4 regions of the Rubrivivax gelatinosus IL144 genome follow, and region 1 is predicted to be linked to each of the others. Evidence: predicted binding sites of a transcription regulator. Region 1 holds the regulator's gene; each other region holds the start of a gene.
What was found. The regulator FNR, encoded in region 1, switches genes on or off when oxygen is low (the NO sensors DNR and NnrR bind a similar motif). The targets are predictions, from matches to a motif close to TTGATNNNNATCAA.

Region 1 (3,718 bases):
CAGCAGGTCGTCGCGCGTCAGCGTCAGGCCGCGCACGATCGGGAATTCGCCCTTGGCGATGGACTCGTAGTACTCGGGCAGCGTCTTCGCGTTCTGGCTGTAGGTCGCGCCCATGCGGCCGATCGAGGACACGCCCAGCGCGATCAGATCGCAGTCGGGCTGCGTGCTGTAGCCCTGGAAGTTGCGGTGCAGGCGGCCCTGGCGGCGTGCGGCCGACAGCGCGTCGCCCGGCAACGCGAAGTGGTCCATGCCGATGTAGGTGTAGCCCGCGGCGATGAAGCCGGCGATGGCGCCGCCCAGCATCTTGATGCGCTGCTCGCCCAGCGGCAGTTCCTCGGCGAGGATGCGGCGCTGCGGCTTGAAGCGCGTCGGCAGGTGCGCGTAGGCGTACAGCGCGATGCGGTCCGGGCGCAGCTCGGCGATCTGCTGGATCGTGCGCGCGAACGAGTCCGGCGTCTGCTTGGGCAGGCCGTAGATCAGGTCGGCGTTGATCGACTCGAAGCCGTTGGCCCGCGCAGCGACGACGAGGTCGCGCACGCTGTCGTACGACTGCACGCGGTGCACCGCTTCCTGGACGTCGGGGTCGAAGTCCTGGATGCCGAAGCTGATGCGGTTGAAGCCCAGGCCGGCGAGGCTCTTCAGGCGTTCGGGCGTCGCGGTGCGCGGGTCGACCTCGATCGAGATCTCGGCGCCGGCGACGATCTTGAACGACTCGCGCAGCCGGGTCATCAGCCGGCCGATCTCCTCGTCGGTCAGGAAGGTCGGCGAGCCGCCACCGAAGTGCAATTGCGACACCGACTGGCCCTTGCCCAGTTCGGCGACGTGCAATGCGATTTCGGCTTCGAGCGCGTCAAGGTACTCGGCACTGCGCTCGTGGTGCTTCGTGATGATCTTGTTGCAGGCGCAGTAGTAGCAGACCGATTCGCAGAACGGAATGTGGATATAAAGCGACAGCGGTGGCGTGCCGCCCACCGTGCTGCCCTCCGCTCGTTGTCGCAAGGCCTGCCGGTACTCAGCAGGGCCGAAGGCTTCGACGAAGCGGTCCGCGGTGGGGTACGAGGTATAGCGGGGACCGGGCACGTCGAGGCGCCTCAGCAGTGCTTCAGGAACAATCGTGTCCATAATTCATCCGGCCGTCATGCGGTACGGGCTGGACTGTGCCAAACACTCACCCAATCGGCTTGATCTGTCTCAAGCGCCCACCCGAGACGCAAGCAAAGAATTGACCATGCCCTTGAGCGACGTCATGAGCGATACTCGGGTCTGCCCCGCCACGCCGGACCGAACTGACTCCAATCGTCGAACCCCTATGAACAACACGTCTTCCGGCATCCGGCTTGAACCGTTCAAGGTCGCCTGCTCGAGCTGTAACCTGCGTGAACTCTGTCTGCCGGTCGGCATGTCCAACGACCAGCTCGAGCGGCTCGACACGATGGTGGCGACGCGCCGTTCGGTTCCGCGTGGCGAGACCTTGTTCCGTGCCGGCGATCCCTTCCTGTCGCTCTACGCGGTTCGCACCGGCTTCTTCAAGACCTGCGTGTCCTCCGAAGACGGCCGCGATCAGGTCACCGGCTTCCAGATGGCGGGCGAACTTCTGGGCCTCGACGGCATCGGTACCGACCGTCACACCTGCGACTCGGTGGCGCTCGAAGACTCGCAAGTCTGCGTCATCCCGTTCCAGCAGCTCGAAGACCTGTCGCGCGAGTTCAGCGACCTGCAACGCCAGCTGCACAAGATCATGAGCCGCGAGATCGTGCGCGATCACGGCGTGATGCTGCTGCTTGGCAGCATGCGCGCCGAAGAGCGCCTGGCGGCCTTCCTGCTGAACCTGACCCAGCGTCTGCAGACGCGCGGCTTCTCGCCGCACTCGCTGATCCTGCGCATGACGCGCGAGGAGATCGGCAGCTACCTCGGCCTGAAGCTCGAAACGGTCAGCCGCACGTTCTCGAAGTTCCAGGACGACGGCATCCTGGAGGTCAAGCAGCGCCAGATCCGCGTGCTCGACCCGCAGGCGCTGCAAAAGCTCGTCAACGGCTCCTCCGCCGCCTGCTGACCCGAACCCCGGTGCAAACAAAAACGCCGCGCATTGCGCGGCGTTTTGTTTTCTTCAGCTGCGAAATGTTCGGCTGTTGATTTCGTGCTCGCTGCGCGACAGCAGCAGCGTCATGCCTGCGGCGGCCGCCGAAGCGGCCCAGAAGACGAAGAAGGCCAGCGTGTAGACGGCTGCGGGATCGAGTTCGATCGCCCCGCCGCCGAACCAGCGCAGCGCCGCCGGATCCAGCACCGAGAACAGCGCAAGCTCCAGCACCACCGCGGCCAGGAACGCGGGCCAGAGCACCGCACTCCAGTCGCGCGCACGCCGCCTCATCGAATGCCTCGCGGGAGTAGCCGCTCAGGGCGCCGCGGTGGCGGCGTGGTTGCGCGCAGCCATCGCCGGCGTGTCGGCCTGGACTTCGCCGGACTGCGGCACCGACGACGGCACCTCGGTGATGACGAGGTCGGCTCCGCGGATCGCGATGACGGCGGTCGCGACGGCCGCGATGACGACGATCAGCGGGCCCGACACCACCAGCCAGACCATGCCGATGCGCCACCAGGGCGTTGCGTCGCGGGAAACGGGAAGAGTGCTCATCAGGGGCTCCGGTCGAAGCAGCGTCATCGGGGGACGACGAACGTTGATTTCTCGCTGGCGACCACCGGCGTCGCGTCGTTCGCGTCGGGCAGTCGTTCGATGTGGAACTGTATCGCGTGGGCTCCAGGCCCTGCCTGGCTGGCGGTATCCGGCGGCACCCGCAGGGCGATCGTCACCCAGCGCGCATCGGCCGGCTCGACCTCGAAGTCCTTCGGGGCGTCGACCACCATCGGCGTCAGGCCGTCGGCGCTGATGCGGTAGCGCTGCGTCGACTCGGTCGCGTTCATGACCTGCAGGCGGTACAGGTTCTCGATGTAGCCTTCGTCGACGATGCGCGCCAGCGAGGCGCGGTCGCGCACGACGTCGACACGGAACGGGCTGCGCATCGCGAGGCTGGCCGCGAAGGCGCCGACGATGATGATCAAGATCGCCGTGTAGACCAGCACCCGGGGGCGCAGCACACGCTGCAGCATCTGGCCGCGCGTCTGGTGCTGAGCCATGCCGTTCTCCGTCGCGTAGCGGATCAGCCCGCGCGGGTACTTCATCTTGTCCATGACGCCGTTGCAGACGTCGATGCAGGCGGTGCAGCCGATGCACTCGTACTGCAGGCCGTTGCGGATATCGATGCCGGTCGGGCAGACCTGCACGCACAGACCGCAGTCGATGCAGTCGCCCAGGCCCTGGCTGCGGGCGTCGATCTTGCGCGAACGCGTGCCGCGCGGGTCTCCCCGCTCGGCGTCGTAGCTGATGATCAGCGTGTCCTTGTCGAACATCGCGCTCTGGAAGCGCGCGTACGGGCACATGTACTTGCAGACCTGCTCGCGCATGTAGCCGGCGTTGCCCCAGGTCGCGAAGCCGTAGAACAGCACCCAGAAGGTTTCCCAGGGCCCCAGCGACATCGCCATCGCCGAAGGCAGCAGCTCGCGGATCGGTGTGAAGTAGCCGACGAAGGAGAGGCCCGTCCAGAGCGCGATCGCGATCCAGACGAACTGCGTCGCGCCCTTGCGCCAGACGCGTTCGAAGGTCCAGGGTCCGGCGTCCAGACGCATGCGGGCGTTGCGGTCGCCTTCGAAGCGGCGCTCGACC
Region 2 (3,718 bases), 990 kb from region 1:
CGCCGGCGGCGCGCACTGAGCCTGGACGCAGGACGCCGGAAGGCGTTCTGCGCCTGCCGAAGGCCCGAGCGCGATTGCACGCGCGAGGGCTGAGAACGACGCCGGCGCGGGCTCAGCCCCGTGCCGGCGCTTCCACCGGCGCGCCGGCGGCGATGGCGCGCAGGCAGTCCGGGCACAGACAGCTGGGGTACAGCGACATCATCGCGCGCAGCGGGCGGGTGTCGAGCTTGACCTGGGTGCAGGCGCAGGGGCCGGGCCCGGCGATGCCGCAGTGGAAGGACGCGCCGCAGCGCGGGCAGGTGTCTTTCTTGTCTTGGTTCACAGCCATCCCAGTTTCTTGAAGCGCCAGTACATCAGCGCGCAGACGGAGCCGATGACGCCCAGCGCCGCCGGATAGCCCCAGCGCCAGTCGAGCTCGGGCATGTACTTGAAATTCATTCCCCAGACGCCGACGAAGGCCGTCGCCACGGCGAAGATCCCGGCCCAGGCGGCCAGGCGCTTGGTGGTCTCGCTCTCCTCGATCGTCACCATCGACAGGTTCACCTGGATCGCGGTGGTCACGGTTTCGCGCAGCGCGTCGAGCGTGCCGTTGATGCGCATGAGGTGGTCTGAGACGTCGCGGAAGTACTCCTGCGTGCCGGTGCAGGCCGTCGGCGTGCGGCTGCCGTGCAGGCGCATCACCGGGTCGACCAGCGGCAGCACCGCGTGGCGCAGCACGCCCAGGCGGCGCTTGACGTCGTAGAGCTGCTCGATGCTGCGCCGCGCGGCGCCGGGCTCGAAGATCTGCGTCTCGATGCCGTCGACGAGGTTCTCCAGCTCCTCGACCAGCGGGAAGTAGCGGTCGACCGCCGCGTCCAGCAGCGCGTAGAAGACGAAGCCGGCGCCTTGCTTGAGGAGTTCGGGCGAACGTTCGCAGCGCGCACGCACGCCGACGAAGCCCTGGGTGCTGCCGTTGCGCACCGAGACCACGTAGTTCGGCCCGGCGAAGATCGCCAGCTCGCCGCGCTGCAGCTCGTCGGTCGGCCCGTACTCGAGCAGGTGCACGACGGTGAACAGCATGTCCCCGTACTCCTCGATCTTCGGCCGCTGGTGGCCGTGGCGCGCGTCCTCGACGGCCAGTTCGTGCAGGCCGAACTCGCGCTGCATCGTCGCCAGTTCCTCGTCGCTCGGATCCCGCAGCGCGACCCAGACCAGGGTGTCGGGGACGGAGAGGTGGTCGCTGATGGCCTCGACCGCGATGTCGGCGAGCTTGACGCCGTGGCGGTAGGCGACGCAGTTGATCAGCATGGGCACGGGAGACAGGTGACAGCGAAGTGTCGCATGGCCGCCCGCGGCGGCGATAAGTCACGGCGACGCGGCGCCGCCCCGGCTGGATTGAGCGATGTCAAGTCGCGAGGCGGTTTTGCTTGTGCAAGGGTTTTGTCCAGGCACATAATGAGAAATATTCGCATTTGATGCCGATCATGGGCTTTGGCTCCTTCTTCCGCACTCCGTCGCCGGCGCTGATGCCGGTGGCGAGTTCGCCGTCTCCGGCGCCGGGCCCGGGCGCCAAGCCCGCCGCAGTCTCTCTCGATGCCGCCGCCACCGGCCTGCCGTGCCGCGTGCTGTCGGTGGCCGCGCCGGCGCTGGCGCCCGACTGGGCGCGCTGGCTGGCCGAGATCGGCTTCCTGCCCGGTGAACGCGTCACGGTGACGACGCGCAGCGTCTGGGGCGGCGACCCGCTGGTCGTGCGCGTCGGCCAGTCGACCTTCGCGCTGCGCCGCGCCGAGGCCGCCTGCGTGCGTGTCGAGCCGCTATGAGCGGCTGCCACGAGACCGTCGTCCACTTTCATCCCGGCGGCCAGCTGGTCGCCCTCGTGGGCAATCCGAACTGCGGCAAGACGGCGCTGTTCAACCTGCTGACCGGCAGCCGCCAGAAGGTGGCCAACTACGCCGGCGTCACCGTCGAGCGCAAGGAAGGCGTGTTCCGCACCGCCGCCGGCAAGACGCTGCGCGTGCTCGACCTGCCCGGTGCCTACAGCCTGCACCCGCGTTCGCCCGACGAGCGCGTCACCGTCGACGTGCTCTACGGCCGCGCCAAGGGCGAACGCCGCCCGGACGTCGTCGTCTGCGTCGTCGACGCGACCAACCTGCGCCGCAACCTGCGCCTGGTGCTGGCGGTGCAGCGCCTGGGCCTGCCCTGCATCGTCGCGCTGAACATGGCCGACATGGCCGCGCGCCGCGGCATTCCGGTCGACGCCGAGGCGCTGTCGCGCGAGCTCGGCGTGCCGGTCGTGCCGACGGTCGGCATCAAGACCGACGGCGACCGCGCGCTGCGTGCGCTGCTCGAAGACAAGACGCTGTGGCGCGCGCCGCAGCCCGCGCACGACAAGCTGCACCTCGACGGCGACCACCACACGGTGCAGGCCATCCTGGAGCGCCTGGACCTCGACAAGGCGATGCCCGAGACGGCCAGCGACCGCATCGACCGCGTCGTGCTGCATCCGGTGGCCGGGCCGGCCATCCTGGCGCTGCTGCTGTTCCTGGTCTTCCAGGCGGTGTTCGCCTGGGCCGAGGCCCCGATGGGCTGGATCGAGGCCGCCACCGCGGCCGTTGGCCAGACGGTCGGCGGTGCGCTGCCCGAAGGCGTGCTGCGCAGCTTCGTCGTCGACGGTCTGATCGCCGGCCTGGGCGGGGTCGTCGTCTTCCTGCCGCAGATCCTGATCCTGTTCTTCTTCATCCTGCTGCTGGAAGAGTCGGGCTACCTGCCGCGAGCGGCCTTCCTGCTCGACCGGCTGATGGGCGGCGTCGGGCTCTCGGGGCGTTCGTTCATCCCGCTGCTGTCGAGCTTCGCCTGTGCCATCCCCGGCATCATGGCCACGCGCACGATCGCCGACCCGCGCGACCGCATCGTCACCATCCTGCTCGCGCCGATGATGACCTGCTCGGCGCGGCTGCCGGTCTACGCGCTGCTGATCGCCGCCTTCATCCCGTCGCGCCAGGTGGCCGGCGGGCTGGAGCTGCAGGGCGTCGTGCTGTTCGCGCTCTACATGGCCGGCATCTTCGGCGCGTTCGCCGTCGCCTGGGTGCTCAAGCGTTTCGGCAGCGGCAAGCGCCAGGTGCGCACGCTGATGATGGAACTGCCGGCCTACCACTGGCCGACGGTGCGTTCGGTGGCGCTGGGCCTGTGGCAGCGCGCGACGATCTTCCTGCGCCGCGTCGGCGGCGTGATCCTGGTGCTGACGGTCGTGCTGTGGGCGCTGTCGAGCTTCCCGGCGCCGCCGGAAGGCGCGACGCAGCCGGCGATCGAATACAGCCTGGCCGGGCGCATCGGCCAGGCGCTGGCCGTCGTCTTCGAGCCGATCGGCTTCAACTGGCAGATCAGCATCGCGCTGGTGCCGGCGATGGGCGCGCGTGAGGTCGCGGTCGCGGCGCTGGCCACGGTCTACGCGGTCGGCGACGCCGGCGACGAGGCCGGCAGCGCGCTGGCGCCGCTGCTGGCGCAGGACTGGTCGATGGCCACCGCGCTGGCGCTGATGGCCTGGTTCGTCTTCGCGCCGCAGTGCCTGTCGACGCTGGCGACGATCAAACGCGAGACCGGCGGCTGGAAGTGGCCGCTGGTCACCGCCGGCTACCTGTTCGCGCTGGCCTACGTGGCGGCCTTCGCCACCTATCACGTCGCGCTGGCGTTCGGGCTGTAAGACCTGCCGAAAGCACACGGGGCCCGCCGTCGCCGGCGG
Region 3 (3,718 bases), 730 kb from region 1:
ACGATGCCGTAGCCGGCGTTGTTGACCAGCACGTCGAGGCGGCCGAAACGCGCCAGCGCGGCGGCGACCGCGCGTTCGGCGTCGCCCGCCACGGTGACGTCGAGCGCGTGCACCAGCACGCGTTCGGGCGCGCTGGCGGCAAGTTCGGCCAGCGCTTCGGGCCGGCGCGCGGTGGCGACGACGTGGTGGCCCTGCGCCAGCGCGTGCCGCGCGAACGCCAAGCCGAAGCCGGAGGATGCGCCGGTGATGAGCCAGGTGGACGTCGACATCGTGGATCTCCCGTGGAAGCTGAAGCGATGCGCCCAGTCTCGATTCAATCGAGGCCTGCGTTAATGGGGTTCGGATCGCATTCGGCATGCGATACGCTGCATGAATGCATCGTGATCTGCTGCTGCACCTGCCGGTCGTCGTCGAGGTCGCACGGCGCGGCGGTTTCGCCGCCGCGGCGGCGGCGCTGAACCTCAGCGCCTCGGCGGTGAGCCACGCGGTGCGGGCCGTCGAGGAGCGCCTGGGCGAACCGCTGTTCGCGCGCACGACACGCAGCGTCGCGCTGACCGAAGCCGGCGAACGTTTCATCGCCGCCGTCGCGCCGGCGCTGGAAGACATCGGCCGCGCCGCCGAGAGCCTGGCCGACCGGCGCGGCGAACTCGCCGGCGTGCTGCGCCTGAACGCGCCGCGGCTGGCGGCGCCGATGGCGCTGGCGCCTGTTCTCGCCGAGCTGGCGCGCCGCCACCCGCGCCTGGTCGTCGAGCTGCACAGCAACGACGCCTTCGTCGACATCGTCGCCGCCGGCTTCGACGCCGGCGTGCGCCTGGGTGTCGCGCTGCAGCAGGACATGGTCGGCGTGCGGCTGACGCCGCCGTTTCGCGCCGTGATGGCGGCGTCGCCGGCCTATCTGGCGGCGCGTGGCACGCCGCGCACGCCCGACGAGCTGGGCGCGCACAACTGCATCGGCTTTCGCCAGCTCGCCAGCGGCCGGCTCTACGAATGGGAGTTGAACCTCGGCGGCCGCACGGTGGCGGTGCCGACGCAGGGTACGGCGGTCGTCACCGACGCCAGCGTCGCACGCGAGCTGGCGCTGGCCGGTGTCGGCATCGCCTACCTGTTCGAGCCGCTGGTCGCCGCCGACGTCCAGGCCGGCCGGCTGCAACAGGTGCTGCCGGAAACGGCGCTGGCCGAAGACGGCCTGTTCCTCTACTTCCCGCAGCGCGCCGCGCTGGCGCCCAAGCTGCGCGCCTTCGTCGACGTGGCGCGCGAGCTGGCGGGCGCCGCCGGGCTTACAGCGCCGCCTTGAACAGCGCGCAGACCTCCTCGAAGCTCGGCTTGCGCGGGTTGGTCAGGCCGCAGGCGTCCTTCATCGCGTTGGCCGCCAGCGTCGGGATGTCTTCTTCCTTCGCGCCCAGCGGGCCGACGCCGGCCGGGATGCCGACGTCGGCGGCCAGACGGCGGATGGCCTGCACGCAGGCCTCGGCGGCGGCCGCGTCGTCCAGGCCGGCGGTGTGCACGCCCATCGCACGCGCGACCTCGCCCAGGCGCGCCGCGGCGACGCTGGCGTTGAAGGCCTGCACGTGCGGCAGCAGGATCGCGTTGCAGACGCCGTGCGGCAGGTCGTAGAAGCCGCCGAGCTGGTGCGCCATCGCGTGCACGTAGCCCAGCGAAGCGTTGTTGAAGGCCATGCCGGCGAGGAACTCGGCGTAGGCCATCTGCTCGCGCGCGGCCATGTCGCGGCCGTCGGCCACCGCGGCGCGCAGGTGGCGCGAGACCAGCGTCACCGCCTGCAGCGCGCAGGCGTCGGTGATCGGCGTCGCCGCGGTCGAGACATAGGCTTCGACAGCGTGCGTCAGCGCGTCCATGCCGGTGGCCGCGGTCAGCCCCGGCGGCATGCCGGCCATCATCTCGGGGTCGTTGACCGACAGCACCGGCGTCACGTTCTTGTCGACGATGGCCATCTTCACGTGCCGGGTCTCGTCGGTGATGATGCAGAAGCGCGTCATCTCGCTGGCCGTGCCGGCGGTGGTGTTGATCGCCACCAGCGGCAGCTGCGGCCGTGCCGAGCGGTCCACGCCTTCGTAGTCGGCGATCGTGCCGCCGTTGGCCGCGACCAGCGCGATGCCCTTGGCGCAGTCGTGCGGCGAGCCGCCACCCAGCGAGATCACGAAGTCGCAGCCTTCGGCGCGCAGCAGCGCCAGGCCGGCCTCGACGTTGGCGACGTTGGGGTTGGGCTTCACGCCGTCGAAGACGGCGGCGCCGATGCCTTGTTCGCCCAGGCGCTCGACGACCTGTCCGGCGAGCCCGGCGCGCACCAGCGGCAGGTCGGTGACGATCAGCGCCTTGCGCCAGCCGTGCGACTGGATGGCCTTGACGGCGTCGCGCAGGCAGCCGGCGCCCATCAGGTTGACCGAGGGAATGTAGAAGGTGGAAGTGGCCATGTCCGGGCTCCACGGGTGAAAGGAAAGCGGCCGAACTCTCGGGCGAATCCAAGAATTCGCAATTGACTGGAATCAATTTCATCGAGGGTACAAAGCCGCGACCAGGGAAGACGCTAGCGTCGACAATCGCGTCTCCGTTTCCTCTGCGAATCAGCGTGAAGACCTACGACATCGAAGTGCAGCGCCTGAAGTCCCTGCGTCACGACAAGGGCCTGATCGAGATCGGCGTCGACGCGCTGGTGCTGCCGCGCCCGGCGCGCGACGAAGGCGCCGCCGGCTCCTGCCTCAGCCTGCCGGTCGACCAGGCGCGGGCGCTGATGCTGCTGCTCAAGCAGCAGTTCGCCGAGCTGGACAAGCTGCAGCCGCGCAGCCGCCGCTCGGGCCGCTGCTGAGCCGGTGTCCTCGCTCAAGTACCTGCAGGGTTACGCGCCCGAGCTGCTGGCGCAGGTCCAGATGCTGCTCGACGAAGGCCGGCTCGCCGACTACGTCGCGCGCCGCCACCCCGAGCCTTCGCCGGTGCGCAACGAGCGTGAGCTCTACGATTACGTCTGCGCGCTGAAGTCGCGTTACATGAAGAGCGCGCCGCCGCTGGCCAAGGTCGTCTTCGACCCCAAGCTGCACGTGCTGAAGAACGCGCTGGGCACGCACACCGCGGTCTCGCGCGTGCAGGGCGGGCGGCTGCAGGCCAAACGCGAGATCCGCATCGCCGCGCTGTTCAAGGAGGCGCCGGCCGACTTCCTGCGCACGATCGCCGTGCACGAACTGGCGCACCTGAAGGAGCGCGAGCACGACAAGGCCTTCTACGCGCTGTGCCGGCACATGGAGCCGGACTACCCGACGCTGGAGTTCGAGCTGCGGCTGTGGCTGACGGCACGCGAACTCTGATCGCCGGTGACGCGCCAGCCTCGACAATCGGGGCATGACCGAATCTCCCGCCGCGCCCGCCGGCCCCGCTTTCTCCACGCTGCCGCTCGCGGCGCCCGTGCTCGCCAACCTGCAGCAGCTGGGCTACGAGCGCATGACGCCGATCCAGGCCGCGGCGCTGCCGCCGGCGCTGGCCGGCCGCGACCTGATCGCCCAGGCCAAGACCGGCAGCGGCAAGACCGCGGCCTTCTCGCTGCCATTGCTGGCCAAGCTGGACGCGAAGCGCTTCGCCACGCAGGCGCTGGTGCTCTGTCCGACGCGTGAACTGGCCGAGCAGGTCTCGCAGGAGATCCGCCGCCTGGCGCGCGCCGAGGACAACGTCAAGGTGCTGACGCTGTGCGGCGGCGCCGCGATCCGGCCGCAGC
Region 4 (3,718 bases), 370 kb from region 1:
AAGCCCATCGATTCCAGCGCGACGTTGCCGGCCAGGATCATCAGGTCGGCCCAGCTCAGCTTGTTGCCGTACTTCTTCTTGATCGGCCAGAGCAGGCGCCGCGCCTTGTCCAGGTTGCCGTTGTCGGGCCAGCTGTTCAGCGGGGCGAAACGCTGGTTGCCGTGGCCGCCGCCGCCGCGGCCGTCGGCGACGCGGTAGGTGCCGGCGCTGTGCCAGGCCATGCGGATCATCAGCCCGCCGTAGTGGCCCCAGTCGGCCGGCCACCAGTCCTGCGAGTCGGTCATCAGCGCCTGCAGGTCGTGTTTGACGGCGGCGTAGTCGAGCTTCCGGAACTCGGCGGCGTAGTCGAAGCCCGCGCCCATCGGGTCGGACTTCGCCGAGTGCTGGTGCAGGATCTTCAGGTTCAGCCGCTTGGGCCACCAGTCGGCGTTGGTGCGTGCCTGCGTCGTGGTGCGGGCGCCGTGTTCGGCATGGAAGGGGCAGCGGGCTTCGGTGGACATCGGCAATCTCCTAGGATCACGTCTGGGTGACGAGGCATGAATCTAATCAATTGCCGAATGTCTTTCGATTGCCTTTCCCTATTTTGGCGATCGGGGTCAGCTCGTGCCAGCCTGCGCCACCAGCACCGCCAGCGCCGCCGAGGCCAGGCGTGCGGTGGCGCCGTCGGCGCGGCTGGTCAGCGCGATCGGCACACGCGCGCCGAGCACGATGCCGCTGCCGACCGCGCCACCCAGGTATTCCAGCTGCTTGGCGAGGATGTTCCCGGACACCAGGTCGGGCACCATCAGGATGTCGGGGTCGCCGGCCACCGGCGAGACGATGCCCTTGGTGCGCGCGGCCTCGGCCGAGATCGCGTTGTCGAAGGCCAGCGGGCCGTCGACGATGCCGCCGCGGATCTGGCCGCGGTCGGCCATCTTGCACAGCGCCGCGGCGTCCAGCGTGCAGGCCATCTTCGGGTTGACGCCTTCGACCGCCGCCAGGATCGCCACCTTGGGCAGATCGACGCCGAGCACCCGCGCCAGGTCGATCGCGTTCTGCACGATGTGCGCCTTCTCGTTGAGCGTCGGCGCGATGTTCATCGCCGCGTCGGTGACGAGCAGCGGCTTGTGGTACGCCGGCGCGTCGAAGCGGAAGACGTGCGAGATGCGGCGTTCGGTGCGCAGTTCGGCGCGCGAGAGCACGGCCTTCATCACCTCGTCGGTGTGCAGGCTGCCCTTCATCAGCGCCTGCACCGCGCCTTCGGCGGCCATCTCGGCGGCGCGTTCGGCGGCGGCGTGGCTGTGGCGCACGTCCTCGATTTCGACGCCGGCGAGGTCCAGCCCGGCGGCTTCGGCCGTGGCGACCAGGCGCTCGCGCGGCGCCACCAGCACCGGCGTGAACAGCCCGTGGTGCGCGGCGTCGAGCGCGCCGCGCAGCGACTCGGCGTCGCAGGGGTGCACGACGGCGCAGCGCAGCCCGGCGTGGCGCGCGGCCTGCTCGATCAGCGAGCGCACGCCGGCGGCGGCGTCGAAGACGTGCCAGCGCAGCCCGGTGGCCTTGCGCACGCGCTCCTTGTGTCGCGGCGCCTCGACGATGGCCAGCCCGTCCATCAGCAGCGTGCCGTCCTGGCGGCGCACGCTGCAGTCCAGCGTCACGCGGCCGCTGGCGGCGTCCTTGGCGCGCACCGCGACTCGCACCTCCAGCACGTCGCCGGCGCGTGCCGTGCCGTGGAAGTCCATGCGCTGCGAGACGTAGCGTGTGCCCGGGCCGGGGAAGACGGTGCCGAGCACGGTCGACACCAGCGCGCCGCTCCACATGCCGTGCGCGGTGCGGCCGGCCAGGCCTTCCTCGCGCGCGAAGCGGTCGTCCAGGTGGGTGGGATTCAGGTCACCGGAGATCGCCGCGAAGCCGGCGATGTCCGCGTCGGTCAGGGCGCGCCGCATCGTCGCGCTCTGGCCGACGGCGAGTTCGTCGAAGGTGGTGTTCTCCAGCCACTCGTCGCGCAGGTCGATCTCCATCGGGCGTCCGCTCGCGGCCGTGACGGGGCCGCCGGGTGCCAAGACTAACGCCGCCCGGCGTTCCGAGGGAGCCGGGCGGCTGCCGCCGGCCATGCAATCGCAGGCCCGGGCGCCGCTTGATCTGCCGCAACCTTGATCTGACGGCGGGACGCGTGAACCGGGGGCGGGGACACTGCGCCCCCGCCGCGCGGCCCGGCCCCGGCTTCACCCCTCGCGCTCCACGCGCTCCCAACCGAATCGATTTCCCGAGGAGTCGACCGACCCGATCATGTCCGAACAAGCCATCGTCCTCCATCCGCGAGCCGGCACTGCCGCCACCGACTCCCAGCCGGCCATCGTCGGCCAGCGTGTCGAGCTGCAGCTGCTGACCACGCTGCGCTGCAACCTGAAGTGCAGCTACTGCTCGATCGCCGAAGGCGACGTGCGCGATTCGCAGGGCCACGTGGCCTACACGATGGACCAGCTCGACGCGTTCATCGCCCAGCAGCTCGCCGGCAAGGAGGTCTACGTCACGTTCTACGGCGGCGAGCCGACGCTGAACCGGCCCTTCATCGAGGCCGTGATGCAGCGCCACCCGCTGTTCCGCTTCCAGCTGCAGACCAACGGCACGCTGCTCGACGACCTCAGCCACCACGTGCTGCAGCGCCTGTCCAACGTGCTCGTGTCGATCGACGGCGGCCAGGAAGTGACCGACGGCTACCGCGGCAAGGGCATCTACAAGCAGATCCTGCGCAACGTCGGCGTCGTGCGCGACAGCCTGGGCGGCACGCTGACCGCGCGCGTGACCTGGTCCGACGAGAACATCAGCTTCGAGGAGCTGGACCAGCTGACGAAGGCCTTCGACTTCGTCTACTTCCAGTTCGTCGCCGGCGACGCCTACGCCGGCCAGTCGGTCGAGCGCCGCAAGGCGGTGCTGACGAAGCTGGTCGAGCGCTTCTTCGCCGACACCGATCGCGTCTACCCCTTCATCCCGCTGATGGGCGCGGTGCGCAACAAGCTGTTCCCGTCGCGCGCCATCGAGCAGTGCGGCGGCGGCACGGCCTGCCGCGTGTCGACGCACATCCTCAACGTGATGCCCGACGGCCGCATCTTCGCCTGCCCCGACCTGATGCACCTGCCGGAGATGCAGACCGGCGACGTTGTCGGCAACTGGCTGCGCCGCAGCCCGCTGCAGCCCGACCCGAAGATGCCCTGCCATACCTGCGAAGCGCAGAGCTGGTGCCGCGGCAACTGCATGAAGAACCTGTACCTCGGCTACGTGCGCGAGGACGGCGACTGGCGCAGCAAGGTCACCGACCCGATCTGCGAACTCGTGCGTCACCTTGGCCGCGAGATCGACCGCCACGACGTCACCGCCTGGTTCGAGCAACTGCCGCTGCCGCAGCGGCGCGTGCTGCTGGACAGCGAGGTCTACCAGTACGTCGAGGTCATGCCCTGACGGGGGCGCCGCCACTGCGGCGGCGCGGCGGAAAAAGAAAAGCCGGTCGGGATGTCGGAGGCACCCCGACCGGCGAAGTCCGCCGCGCAGGTGCGCGGCGCCGTCAGACCGGTGAGTCGGCGTAGAAGCTCGACTCGCTAGTAATGATATCAATTTTGCAGACGAGAAGTGATTTTTTCGTTCTCCGTCTGTGCAATCTTTGGCGCCGTACCGGCATGAAAAAGGGGCCCTGAGGCCCCTGGGGATGTCGCGGCGCCGGGCCGCGGCGTGTTCAGGCGGCGGG

Region 2: a site for FNR is predicted at 1,375-1,388, ahead of RGE_RS19925 (FeoA family protein). Genes of this name have one in related genera too.
Region 3: a site for FNR is predicted at 2,492-2,505, ahead of yiaY (L-threonine dehydrogenase). Genes of this name have one in related genera too.
Region 4: a site for FNR is predicted at 2,114-2,127, ahead of RGE_RS17200 (radical SAM/SPASM domain-containing protein). Genes of this name have one in related genera too.

What each region holds. Positions count from the first base shown of each region.
Region 1 covers NC_017075.1:3,397,285-3,401,002, forward strand. The annotation lists gene hemN (oxygen-independent coproporphyrinogen III oxidase) at 1-1,122, opposite strand, end outside; gene fnr (fumarate/nitrate reduction transcriptional regulator Fnr) at 1,310-2,053, shown strand; gene RGE_RS15510 (hypothetical protein) at 2,108-2,368, opposite strand; gene RGE_RS15515 (hypothetical protein) at 2,393-2,632, opposite strand; gene ccoG (cytochrome c oxidase accessory protein CcoG) at 2,656-3,718, opposite strand, start outside.
Region 2 covers NC_017075.1:4,384,417-4,388,134, reverse strand. The annotation lists gene RGE_RS19940 (DHA2 family efflux MFS transporter permease subunit) at 1-19, shown strand, start outside; gene RGE_RS19935 (cysteine-rich CWC family protein) at 113-328, opposite strand; gene corA (magnesium/cobalt transporter CorA) at 319-1,287, opposite strand; gene RGE_RS19925 (FeoA family protein) at 1,464-1,799, shown strand; gene feoB (ferrous iron transporter B) at 1,796-3,679, shown strand.
Region 3 covers NC_017075.1:4,129,843-4,133,560, reverse strand. The annotation lists gene RGE_RS18780 (oxidoreductase) at 1-269, opposite strand, end outside; gene RGE_RS18775 (LysR substrate-binding domain-containing protein) at 374-1,294, shown strand; gene yiaY (L-threonine dehydrogenase) at 1,278-2,429, opposite strand; gene RGE_RS18765 (hypothetical protein) at 2,585-2,821, shown strand; gene RGE_RS18760 (YgjP-like metallopeptidase domain-containing protein) at 2,826-3,314, shown strand; gene dbpA (ATP-dependent RNA helicase DbpA) at 3,349-3,718, shown strand, end outside.
Region 4 covers NC_017075.1:3,769,730-3,773,447, reverse strand. The annotation lists gene katG (catalase/peroxidase HPI) at 1-500, opposite strand, end outside; gene RGE_RS17205 (bifunctional enoyl-CoA hydratase/phosphate acetyltransferase) at 597-1,997, opposite strand; gene RGE_RS17200 (radical SAM/SPASM domain-containing protein) at 2,266-3,435, shown strand; gene RGE_RS17195 (hypothetical protein) at 3,707-3,718, opposite strand, start outside.